4 regions of the Erwinia sp. GW821-FHT03D09 genome follow, and region 4 is predicted to be linked to each of the others. Evidence: riboswitches for the same ligand, from Rfam matches in the RefSeq annotation. Region 4 holds a riboswitch; each other region holds the start of a gene.
What was found. A riboswitch is a leader RNA that binds a small molecule or an ion and turns the genes downstream of it on or off. The one in region 4 is predicted to bind thiamine pyrophosphate.
Positions count from the first base shown of each region.

Region 1: it holds a riboswitch for thiamine pyrophosphate, as region 4 does, so the genes downstream of both, AC07U6_RS18960 (FAD-dependent oxidoreductase) here and thiC (phosphomethylpyrimidine synthase ThiC) in region 4, are expected to answer to the same signal.
Region 2: it holds a riboswitch for thiamine pyrophosphate, as region 4 does, so the genes downstream of both, thiB (thiamine ABC transporter substrate binding subunit) here and thiC (phosphomethylpyrimidine synthase ThiC) in region 4, are expected to answer to the same signal.
Region 3: it holds a riboswitch for thiamine pyrophosphate, as region 4 does, so the genes downstream of both, AC07U6_RS12750 (TenA family protein) here and thiC (phosphomethylpyrimidine synthase ThiC) in region 4, are expected to answer to the same signal.

Region 1 is NZ_JBWKUK010000021.1:34,825-37,839, reverse strand. Features, by position in the region: gene AC07U6_RS18975 (ThiF family adenylyltransferase) at 1-202, opposite strand, end outside; gene AC07U6_RS18970 (thiazole synthase) at 202-963, opposite strand; gene thiS (sulfur carrier protein ThiS) at 965-1,162, opposite strand; gene AC07U6_RS18960 (FAD-dependent oxidoreductase) at 1,162-2,091, opposite strand; TPP riboswitch at 2,233-2,353, opposite strand; gene AC07U6_RS18955 (LLM class flavin-dependent oxidoreductase) at 2,541-3,015, shown strand, end outside.
Region 2 is NZ_JBWKUK010000005.1:101,376-104,390, reverse strand. Features, by position in the region: gene sgrR (HTH-type transcriptional regulator SgrR) at 1-1,221, shown strand, start outside; TPP riboswitch at 1,258-1,375, shown strand; gene thiB (thiamine ABC transporter substrate binding subunit) at 1,414-2,397, shown strand; gene thiP (thiamine/thiamine pyrophosphate ABC transporter permease ThiP) at 2,373-3,015, shown strand, end outside.
Region 3 is NZ_JBWKUK010000011.1:51,753-54,767, forward strand. Features, by position in the region: gene AC07U6_RS12745 (sugar kinase) at 1-657, shown strand, start outside; gene AC07U6_RS12750 (TenA family protein) at 828-1,466, opposite strand; TPP riboswitch at 1,543-1,656, opposite strand; gene phnN (ribose 1,5-bisphosphokinase) at 1,830-2,393, opposite strand; gene phnM (alpha-D-ribose 1-methylphosphonate 5-triphosphate diphosphatase) at 2,393-3,015, opposite strand, start outside.
Region 4 is NZ_JBWKUK010000028.1:8,696-11,710, forward strand. Features, by position in the region: gene nudC (NAD(+) diphosphatase) at 1-417, opposite strand, end outside; gene rsd (sigma D regulator) at 491-997, shown strand; TPP riboswitch at 1,134-1,234, shown strand; gene thiC (phosphomethylpyrimidine synthase ThiC) at 1,324-3,015, shown strand, end outside.

The DNA of each region.
Region 1 (3,015 bases), on a different contig from region 4:
GTGTCTGTCGGTGCAGATTATGTACCTCCACGCGGTCGTCGTCGCAGACGCGCAGGAAGCCCACCCCGGCCCCGGCCAGCTGCGGCAGCAGGGTGGCACCCAGACCGCCTGCGCCAACCACCAGCACCCGCGCCTGCGCCAGCTTTTGCTGCCCCTGCGGGCCGATCTCCGGCAGCATAGTTTGTCGCTGGTAGCGATCCATCAGTTAAACTCCGCCAGGCCGAAGACCGGGGTCGAGGCCGCCGCCATATCGCGGCGCTCCATCGGCCCGGCCAGCAGCGCCTGCTGCCCGGCGTGTATCGCATCGCGGAAGGCACTGGCCATGCGCACCGGGTCCTGCGCTTTCGCCACGGCGGTGTTCAGCAGGATCGCGTCGAAGCCCATCTCCATCGCCTGCGCGGCCTGGCTCGGCGTGCCGATCCCGGCATCTACCACCAGCGGCACACCCTTAAACCATGCACGCATGGTGCGCAGCCCTTCAATATTGCGCAACCCCTGGCCGGAACCGATCGGCGCACCCCAGGGCATCAGCACCTGGCAGCCCGCCTCCAGCAGCTTCTCGCCCAGCACCAGATCTTCCGTGGTGTAAGGAAACACCTGGAATCCCTCTTCGCAGAGGATACGCGCCGCTTCCACCAGCCCGAACGGGTCCGGCTGTAGTGTGTCGGCATGGCCGATCACTTCCAGCTTGATCCAGCGGGTGTTGAACAGCTCACGCGCCATATGCGCCGTGGTCACCGCCTCTTTCACCGTGTGGCAGCCCGCCGTATTGGGCAGCACGCGCTTGTTCAGCCTGGTCAGCAGATCGCGGAATGCTCCCCCTGCTCCACCTTCGCGACGCAGGCTGACGGTAATAATCTCGGTGCCGGAGGCTTCAATCGCCTTGCCCAGCACTTCCGGCGACGGATAGCCCGCCGTACCCAGCAAAAAACGTGATTCAGGTGCGTAATCGTAAAAGTTCATCTCAGCCCCCCTGCATCGGTGACAGCACTTCAATCTTGCTGCCTTCGCTAATTGGCGTCGCGTCATACAGCCCACGCGGGACAAAATCGCCGTTCAGCGCGCAGACCACGCAGCTGCGGTCAATCTGCTGTTCGTTAAGCAGCGCCGTCAGGGTAGCGGCCTGGGTTTCGGTCGCCTGACCGTTCAGTAAAATGTGCATCAGCGCGTCTCCTGCGACAGCTGTTGGATAAGATTTTGCGCCATGATCGGTGCCAGCAGAAAGCCGTGCCGGTACATGCCGTTAACGTGGAAGGTGCCGTCGCGATAGCGGATATCCGGCAGGTTATTCGGGTAAGAGGGGCGCAGGCCGCTGCCGGTTTCAATCACCCGCGCTTCGACCAGCGCCGGGTCGATGGTGTACGCCGCGCTCAGCAGTTCCATCAGCGCGCGGGCGCTGATCGGGCTGGCGTCGTTGCTTTCCACCATGGTGGCACCGAGCATAAAACGCCCTTCGCTGCGCGGCACCAGGTAGCAGGGAAAGCGCGGATGCAGCAGGCGGATCGGTCGTGAAAACTGCACCTCATCGCCTTGCAGGATCAGCATCTCACCGCGCACGGCGCGCAGTTCCGGCAGCAGCGGCGCGGCATGAATACCCCGGCAGTCGATAATTTTGCCCGTTGGTTTACCGTGGCGGATCTCCACGCCCGCGGCCAGCAGCTTCTGCCGCAGCTCCTGCATCGCCTTGCGCGGATCGAGGTGCCCTTCGCTGGGGAAAAACAGCCCGCGAGCAAAGCGCCCGGCCAGGCGATCTTCCACGCTGCCCGGGTCCACCCACTGATGGCCCTGGGTCATTTTGGCAAAGCGATTCAGCTCCATGCTGTCACGCGGCGGCGCGATCACCAGCGTACCCTGACGTTCCACGCCGCTGACGTGCGCCTGCCACCAGTCGGCGGAGCCCTGCCCCAGCCTGACCACCTCTTCCGGTGCGCCTTCGCCCTCGCAGAACGGCGCGAGCATACCGCCCGCGTAGTGCGACGCGGGGCAATGTTCTTCAGAGGTGATGATTTCCAGCTTTTCTCCGGCGTCGGCCAGCGCGGTCGCCACGCACAGCCCGGTCACGCCCGAACCCAGGATCGACCAGTGGCTCACAATGTCGCCTCGGCGGAATGTTCAGGGAGAGTTGTTACGAACGTCATACCGGCCTCTCAGATAACCAAGAAGACCCGCGATAATGAGAAGGGAGAGTATCGGCGTTCGGCGGCTGCGATCTGCCCGATAAGGAGTGCGGCGAAGCGGCATTCCAGGTCTTCCTACGCCAGTATCAACTGGGTCAGGTTCTAAGGGTCGCTGAGCCGCGATAAATCGCAATCAGCCTCTCAGTCTCTTCGGCGAGACTCCCCTGACAGAGACTTTTTTATTGCATCCTGAGCGCAACCGCAAGCGTTTAGGTGGATTTATTTCGACGGCCGTTTTCGCCAGATGAAAATAAAGTGCCGGATTCGGCATTTTGCAAAGTGCGGGGCAGGCAACACAATTGCCCGATGCTGAAGGATTTTTCAGTGCGCCTCTCCCACATCAGGTCTGAACGGATGGACACCATGACAAAACCGGCCATATCGCATATCGCTTTCCTTACTCCCGGGAACTACCCGGATCGCGCCCCGCTACAGGGGCCGGAAGAAACCCTGCAGCTGTTCGAGCTGGGTGAATCGCTGGGCTACAACGGTGCCTGGGTGCGTCAGCGCCATCTGGAGCACGGGATCTCTTCGGCGAGCACGTTTCTTGCCGCCGCCACGCAGCGTACCCGGCATATCGAGCTGGGCACCACAGTGATCCAGATGGGCTATGAAAGCCCGTTTCGGCTGGCGGAAGATTTACTGACGGTGGACGTACTCGCGCGCGGGCGGCTGAACGTTGGCCTCAGCGCCGGCCAGCCGAACCACCTGGAGCTGATTGGCCCGGCGCTGTTCTCAGGCGACTGGCGGCAGGAGAATTTCTCCTACGATCGGGTCCGACGCGTGCGGGACAACCTCAGCGGCCGCTGGCTGGCGGATGAAAACACGCTGATCGCCT
Region 2 (3,015 bases), on a different contig from region 4:
CAGATTTTCAGTGGTCTGGCGCGAATAAATGAGGAAAATGGGGAAGTGGAACCGGATATCGCCCATCACTGGCAACAGCTTAGCCCGTTACACTGGCGCTTCTTTCTGCGTCCGGCCATTCGTTTCCACCATGGTCGCGAGCTGGACATGGAAGACGTGATCGCCAGCCTGCAGCGCTTAAAAGAGCAGCCGCTGTTTAGCCACTTTGAACACATTGAATCCAACAGTCCGTGGATGCTGGACATCCACCTCAAACATACCGACAGCTGGCTTCCGTGGCTGCTGGCCAGCGTCAACGCGATGATCCTGCCAAAAGAGTGGCCGTTTATGCGCAACTTCGCCCGTCAGCCGTCGGGAACCGGTCCCTATGCCGTCGAGCACAACCAGCAGAGCCAGCTGCGTATCAGCGCCTTCGATGACTACTTTGGCTATCGCGCACTGATCGACGAGGTCAATATCTGGGTCCTGCCCGAGATCAGCGACGAGCTGGTTTACTCCGGCGTGAAGCTGCAAAGTCATGATACCGATGAGCAGCCGGAAGAGAGTCGCCTGGAGGAAGGCTGCTACTTTCTGCTGTTTGACCAGCGTTCCGAGCTGGGCCGGAACGAAGCTGTTCGCCGCTGGCTAAGTTCAATCTTCAACCCGATCGCCCTGCTTAACCACAGCGGGATTGCCTATCAGCGCTACTGGTTCCCGGCATGGGGCCTGCTGCCGCGCTGGCATCATCGCCATGATATGGAAATGAGCAACAAGCCAGAGGGGTTAGATTCGCTGACGATCACCTGGTACAGCGATCAGATTGAACACCAGGGCATCGCCAACGCCCTGGGCCCTGTTCTTGCCGCGCACGGTGTGGCGCTGATAACCCAGGAACTGGATTATGAAAGCTGGCATCAGGGTAACGCCGAGAGCGATATCTGGCTGGGTAGCGCCAACTTTACGCTGCCGCTGGAGTTCTCCCTGTTCTCGCTACTGTATGAAGTTCCGCTGATGCATCACTGCATTCCCATCGACTGGCAGCAGGATGCGCAGCAGTGGCGGGAGCAGAAGCTTCCGCTGGCCGACTGGAGTAAACAGCTAATCGACAATCATTACCTGCATCCGCTGTTTCACCACTGGCTGCAGCTGCATGGCCAGCGCAGCATGCGCGGGGTGAGAATGAATACCCTGGGCTGGTTCGATTTCAAATCCGCCTGGTTTGCACCGCCGGATGAGTCATGAGTGCTTTCGTTAGCGGAACGATCTCACTAGAATAGGCCGTTCTCAACGGGGTGCGATATACCCTGCTGCGCGGTAGCAGGGTATATCGCTGAGAGAAAACCCGTCGAACCTGATCCGGCTCATACCGGCGTAGGGATTTGAGAGTGCTGTTTACTCAGATCCTTTGCGCATCTTCTTTTCAAGGAACGCAAAGTGTTAAAAAAAATCTTACCTCTGCTGGTGCTGTTCTCGCTGCCCGTCGCAGCGAAAGACGCGCTGACCGTCTATACCTACGACTCGTTCTCCGCCGACTGGGGCCCCGGCCCGGCAATCAAAAAAGCTTTTGAAGCGCAGTGTAACTGCGAGCTGAAGTTTGTTGCGTTGGCCGATGGCGTATCGTTACTCAACCGCCTGCGAATGGAAGGAAAAAACAGCCAGGCCGACGTCGTTCTGGGGCTGGACAATAACCTGCTGGATGCGGCAGAAAAAACCGGCCTGTTCGCCGCCAGCCAGGTCAATACCGAAAGCAGCAACGTGCCCGGCGGCTGGAAAAATAGCACCTTCGTGCCCTACGACTACGGTTGGTTCGCCTTCGTTTACGACAAAACCCGCCTGCAAAATCCGCCAAAAAGCCTGAAAGAGCTGGTCGAGAGCGACCGCCCAATCAAAGTGATCTACGAAGATCCGCGCACCAGCACGCCGGGCCTGGGTCTGCTGCTGTGGATGCAGAAGGTGTATGGTGAGCAGGCACCGGCAGCCTGGCAGAAACTGGCTCAGAAAACCGTCACCGTCACCAAAGGCTGGAGTGAAGCCTACGGCCTGTTCCTCAAAGGTGAAAGCGATATGGTGCTGAGCTACACCACGTCCCCTGCTTACCATCTCATCGAAGAGAAGAAAGACCAGTACGCCGCTGCCAACTTCAGCGAAGGCCATTACCTGCAGGTGGAAGTGGCCGGTCAGCTGAAAGCCAGCAAGCAACCGAAACTGGCGCAGGAGTTTATGCAGTTCCTGCTGACTCCGGCTTTCCAGAACACCATTGCCACCGGCAACTGGATGTATCCGGCCATTAAAACAACATTACCGGCGGGGTTCGATACCCTGACCGTGCCGACGACGACGTTGCAATACAGCGCTCAGGACGTCGCCAGCCAGCGCAGCCAGTGGATCAGTGAATGGCAACGCGCCGTCAGCCGCTGATCCCCGGCTGGATGATTCCGGGCGGTCTGACGGCGCTGCTGCTGACCGGAATCGCCCTGCTGGCGTTTCTGTCGCTGTGGTTTAATGCGCCGGAGAGCGACTGGCGCAGCGTCATGTCAGACAGCTATATCTGGCACGTACTGCGCTTTTCGTTCTGGCAGGCACTGCTCTCAGCGCTACTGTCCGTACTGCCCGCGATCCCGCTGGCGCGAGCGCTTTATCGCCGCCGCTTTCCCGGCCGCAGCACCCTTCTGCGCCTGTGCGCCATGACGCTGGTACTGCCGGTGCTGGTTGCCGTCTTCGGCATCCTCAGTGTGTATGGCCGCAGCGGCTGGCTGGCGGAGTTCTGTTCGCTGATCGGCATCGACTATACCTTTACCCCCTACGGCCTGCAGGGCATTCTGCTGGCGCATATTTTCTTTAATCTGCCGCTGGCCAGTCGGCTGCTGCTCCAGGCGCTGCAACACATTCCCGGCGAGCAGCGCCAGCTCGCGGCCCAGCTTGGTCTGCACGGCTGGTCACACTTCCGCATTGTGGAATGGCCGTGGCTTCGTCGCCAGATCCTGCCCGCCGGGGCGCTGATTTTCATGCTTTGCTTTGCCAGCTTTGCCACCGTGC
Region 3 (3,015 bases), on a different contig from region 4:
ATTGAACGTGACTTTATTTTCAATATTCCTAACAGTGCCAGCGGCAGTTTGAGCACGAAGCATATTGACATAAAGTTGCTCAATCAGTGCCGGCATTTTCATATCATGGGATCCTCACTGTTTTCGTTCAGAATTATCGATGCGATGCGTAAGGCGATTGATATCGTGAAGGAAAATAACGGCACGGTGTCGTTCGACCCCAATATTCGTAAAGAGATGCTTAACATCCCGGAAATGGAGCAGGCATTCGATTATATCCTTGAATACACAGATATCTTTATGCCCAGCGAAGGAGAGATATCACATTTCTCTACCCGAAAAAGTCAATCTGAACAGGATATTGTCAGTGAGCTTTTGCAAAGCGGCATTCAACATATAGTGATTAAAAGGGGGCCAAAAGGAGCAAGCCATTATCAAAAAAGCCACGATGTGCTGCTTGAAAAACACGTTCCCGGGCTGGAAACGCCGATCGTTGATCCGACCGGTGCCGGAGACTGCTTTGGTGCCACCTTTATCAGTCTGTTTCTCGCGGGGTACAGCATTGAGGAATCTTTAACGTACGCTAATGCCAGCGGTGCGATTGCCGTTTCGCACAAGGGACCGATGGAAGGGTTATCTTCGCAGGCGCAGATTAAAAACTTTCTTGCCCGCTTTTGATAAGACGCGGGCCTCTTTAAGCGGGGATTTGCTAAAAAGCGACGGCGCGCGGGGCGTCAGCATCAGAAGCTAAGTTCAGCAGGCTGGGCGCACAATCCTCGACATGGGCGGGGAGAGAATTTCCCCTGATGAAATACACAGTCAGCTCCCCGCCCTACGTTCAACGTTCCTTACTGATAAGCCGCATCAAAGAACGCCTTTTCAAGCCCCACCGCGCGGTGGAAGAGATCTTCGCACAGCGAGGATTCCGCCGGTCCAACGCGATCCAGCTCCTCGCGGATAAACGCCACAAACGCGTTGAAGTCCGGGTTATCGTGCAGCGTGACCCATTCGGCGTAGACGAAGTTATCCGGCAGCGGTCGGGCAGCCTGAGTGGCCCAGTCATAATACAGCCATTCAGCAACGTTCAGCACGGTGAGGATCGCTGCATAGCTGTGGGTGGCCGCCGCCTCACGCATGATGGCTTTGAAACCTGCCGTCGGGGCGGTGTCCGGCTGTTCGGTGCGCTGTTGCTCACTGACACCCAGCGCAGTAAACGAACGCAGGAAATAGGTGTTTTCTTCGGAGGATACCATCCCGGCAAAGCGGCCAAAACGCAGCCGGGCGTCGGTGGTATCCGCACTGGTCATTGCCGCACCAACCAGGATCAGGAAGCTGTCGAGGAAGCGGTGATCCTGAATCAGGTAATTAATCATCACACGGTCGTCAACGGTGCCGGTGACCAGCTCCTCAACGAAACGGTGATTAACGGCCGCCGACCAGGTTGGCAGATTCTGATTACGCAGGATTTCGGTAAAACGTTTGGTCATCGTGTTGTCCTGTAAAGTAAAGACAGCGCGACTGAATGTGGATACTCCGGCCGTCTCGCTCAGAGGCAGGCAAAAGTCAGACAGGTTGCGCCATCCCTTCGCCGGCATTATCCGGATCAGGTATTAAGGGTCTTCGCACCGTTGCAAGTGCAAACTCTCAGCCCGCTTGTAGGCTCCCCCTGGAAAGGTTCGGCAAGAAACATAACCTGTCAGTTCAGATGTTGTAAACAAAAACTCAGCGGCACACTTTATTCCGTGCCCGCTTATGCCGATTCACTCAGCGACGGAAATATCGCCGACATATTGAATTTCATTTGTTCATCATGGAGCAATCAGGCACCTGAAGGGCTGCCCATCTAATGATTATCTGATGTTTTGTTCCGTAACAGCACACGGTACTTCCGCCAGCAGCCGTGAGAAATCCCTCAGCGTGCGTTCCAGCTCGCCGTCGTTATTCAGCGTTACACATCCTCCCGAGATCGGTTCCGCCGCCCGCTGCATGCGCCGGACAATTTCACCTTCATCCTCGCGTCCACGCTGGCGAAGGCGGTTCGCCAGCACCTCCGGTGAAACCTGCAGGCACACCGGCAGCAGGCGGTCGCCATAGCGCTGCTGTGCTACCGCCAGATGGCGGCGCGAACCATTGACCACCACGTCCAGCCCGGCGGCCAGCCACAGATCGATTTCGGTGCCCAGCGCGTAGTAAAACTGATGCGCCTGCCACTCAACGGCAAACAAACCGAACTCGCTGCGGCGCAGAAACTCATGTTCGCTCAGCGCGATATGATTCTCCCCTCCGGCGGAGGCGCTGCGGGTAATATAGCGGTGCGCCACCACCATCCGCTCGGGGGCGCTTTCGCGCAGCGCCAGCAGCAGGCTGTCCTTGCCGGAGCCGGATGCGCCCATCAGCCAGATTAACCGCGCCATCAGAACACCATCCGGCCTTTTGCCCAGACGTTTTTGATATAGACCTGTTCCCTCGGCTGATGAACCAGTACCAGATCCGCACGTTTTCCTTCCGCAATCACGCCGCGATCGGTCAGTCCGATGGCGTGCGCCGGGTTGCGGGTGACCAGCGCAATAGCGGCTGGCAGATCCATCGGGATGGCTTCATCAGCTGCCAGACGGAATGCCGCATCCAGCAGGCTGGCCGGATAGTAGTCCGAGGAGAGAATATCCAGCAGCCCCTTCGAGGCGAGATCGCGTGCCGCAACGTTGCCGGAGTGCGAACCGCCGCGAACGATATTTGGCGCACCCATCAGTACCTGTAGCCCCATCTCGCGGGATGAGCGCGCGGCGTCTTCCGTCGTTGGGAACTCGGCAATGGTGCTGCCCACACCTTTCGATTCCAGCACGTGATCGTGAGTCGCGTCATCGTGGCTGGCCAGGGGAATATGGTACTGGCGGCACCAGGCGGAGATAGCCTCACGGTTTGGCGTGGACCAGCGCGCGGCAAGACGCAGCTGCTCGGCCTGACAGGCATCCAGCTGTTCGTCATTCATCTGGTATTTGCCACCGAAATAGGTGCGCCACGCGTCCAGCGAAACGT
Region 4 (3,015 bases):
ATCCTCACGGCGAATGGCAACAATGATACAGGGAGAAATTTGCGGATAGTAACGCTGCCGACAGTGGCTGCACAGGCAGGCCCATTCGGTTTTGCTGTGGTGCATCTCATGGCCACAGTAGCCACACCAGCGGTGCGAGCGGTAAAACTCTGCCAACTGTATACCCCGACCAGCCAGCTGAAATAAACCGGTTTCCTGATCGAGCAATTGACGCAGCGATCCGGTGTCACGCGTGCGGGTTTCGCAGATCAACCACACCGTTTCCCCCTGCCATTCGCCAATAGGCGATCCTTTTGATCCCGTCAAGCCGAGTGATTCGGCAGATCCTCGAGGAATTTCGCCTTTTGGTAACCAAATTTTATGTTCGTGGCTGACAACCCACCAGCCAGTGTCTACGCTTGATATTTGACGTTCCATAACTTGCTTATCATCCTCAGCTCAAAGACTGGTTTGAGGTCAGGCATTAAAAATAAAACTCACGGAGATGAACATGCTTAACCAGTTAGAAAACCTGACCGCACGCGTTAGCGGCTGTAGTGAACTGGTCGATTTCTGTTTACATGCCCGTAAGCAGCTGCTGATTGCCTATTATCAAATGGCTGGTTTAAAGCCTAACAAGGAATCGTTGACGGCGCTCGATGAAAATGCACTGGATAATTTTTGCCAGAATCTGGTGGACTATCTCTCAGCGGGCCATTTCACGGCCTACGAACGTTTCATCAAAGAGCTTGAAGGAACGGAACAGCTGGCGCAGGCGGCACTGATTTATCCCTCTTTACGCGCCAATACCGACCACATTATGCAGATTTATGATACATATCTGGAAAAGTCCATCGAAACAGATGATGCAGTAGATTTCCAGCAAACGCTTTCTCTGGTCGGCGAGGCGCTGGCTGAACGCTTCGTGCTGGAGGATAAATTTATTAAGCTGGCCCTGGAAAAAGTTGCTGAAAATCATATAACTAAAGATGTAGCGCCTCTTGCTCCTTCCGCCTGATTCGTTATCAGATTGTGAATTACTTGTAGTTTCCAATTAGCCCCTTTATGCTGAAGAGGCTATTTAGTTTGAGCAAAAAACGTTTTGTTCTGACTTCAAACTGATTTTCTGGCACCCAAGTGTGAAAATCAGAGAGTATTTCTTGTCGGAGTGCCCCACGGGGCTGAGACCGTTAATTCGGGATCCGCGGAACCTGTTCAGGTTAACACCTGCGAAGGGAACAAGAGTAAAATCGTCTGCGATGATGCGAAATAAAATGTTTCTCATCGTTCAAATTACTCCCGCCTCCAGGCAAGCAACTTTCCCTAATATTTCAGGAATTTGCTATGTCTACCGTTGAAAAACTTCTCGTTGAGAAAAAAACTAATCGCCGTGAGCAGCGCGCTGAAGCTCAGCAGTTTATCGATTCTCTGCAGGGCACGGCCTTCCCCAATTCAAAACGTATTTATCTGATCGGGTCCCGGGACGATATCCGCGTACCGATGCGTGAAATCCAGCTAAGCCCAACCGTTATCGGCGGCAATAAAGACAATCCGCTATTAGAAGAGAATGAACCGGTGCCGGTCTATGACACCGCAGGCCCCTACGGCGATCCGGCAGCCGCTATCGATGTGCATCGCGGTATCGACAAGCTGCGCAGCACATGGATTCACCAGCGTGCCGATACGGAAGAAATTGCTGAACTCAGCTCAGTCTACACCCAGCAGCGGCTGGCTGATGAAGGACTGGATCATCTGCGTTTCGATAATCCTCCTCGTCCACGACGCGCACTGGCAGGTCGCTGCGTTACTCAGATGCATTACGCGCGCCTGGGTGTCATCACCCCGGAAATGGAATATATTGCGATACGTGAAAATATGGGCCGCGAGCGCATTCGCGGTGAAATTCTTCTGCAACAGCACCCGGGCAACAGCTTCGGTGCCAGCCTGCCGGAAAATATTAGCGCAGAGTTTGTGCGCCAGGAAGTCGCCGCCGGACGGGCGATCATTCCGGCCAATATTAACCATCCGGAATCGGAACCGATGATCATTGGGCGTAACTTCCTGGTGAAGATCAACGCCAATATCGGCAACTCCGCGGTCAGCTCTTCGATTGAGGAGGAAGTTGAAAAACTGGTGTGGTCTGCTCGCTGGGGTGCCGACACGGTGATGGATCTTTCCACCGGCAGCTATATCCATGAAACACGTGAATGGATCTTGCGAAACAGCCCGGTACCGATCGGCACCGTGCCGATCTACCAGGCGCTGGAGAAGGTGAATGGCGTGGCAGAAGATCTTAACTGGGAGATTTTCCGCGATACGCTGCTGGAGCAGGCGGAGCAAGGTGTTGATTATTTTACTATTCATGCCGGCGTGTTGTTGCGTTATGTACCGATGACCGCCAAAAGATTGACTGGTATTGTTTCGCGCGGCGGGTCGATCATGGCGAAGTGGTGCCTGTCGCACCACAAAGAAAGCTTCCTCTATCTGCATTTCCGCGAGATTTGTGAAATCTGTGCCGCCTATGATGTTTCCCTCTCACTCGGTGACGGTCTGCGCCCGGGTTCAATTCAGGATGCCAACGACGAAGCACAGTTCTCCGAGCTGCATACGTTAGGAGAACTAACTAAAATTGCCTGGGAATATGATGTGCAGGTGATGATTGAAGGGCCCGGGCACGTGCCAATGCAGATGATCCGCCGTAATATGACCGAGCAGCTGGAACATTGCCATGAAGCACCGTTTTATACGCTCGGTCCGCTGACGACCGACATCGCTCCCGGTTATGACCACTTTACATCAGGGATTGGGGCCGCGATGATCGGCTGGCTTGGCTGTGCGATGCTGTGCTACGTGACGCCGAAAGAACATCTTGGTTTGCCCAACAAAGAAGATGTTAAGCAAGGACTGATTACCTATAAAATCGCCGCGCACGCCGCTGACCTCGCGAAAGGCCATCCAGGCGCTCAGATCCGTGATAATGCAATGTCTAAGGCACGGTTTGAGTTTCGCTGGGAAGACCAGTTTAACCTTGCCCTC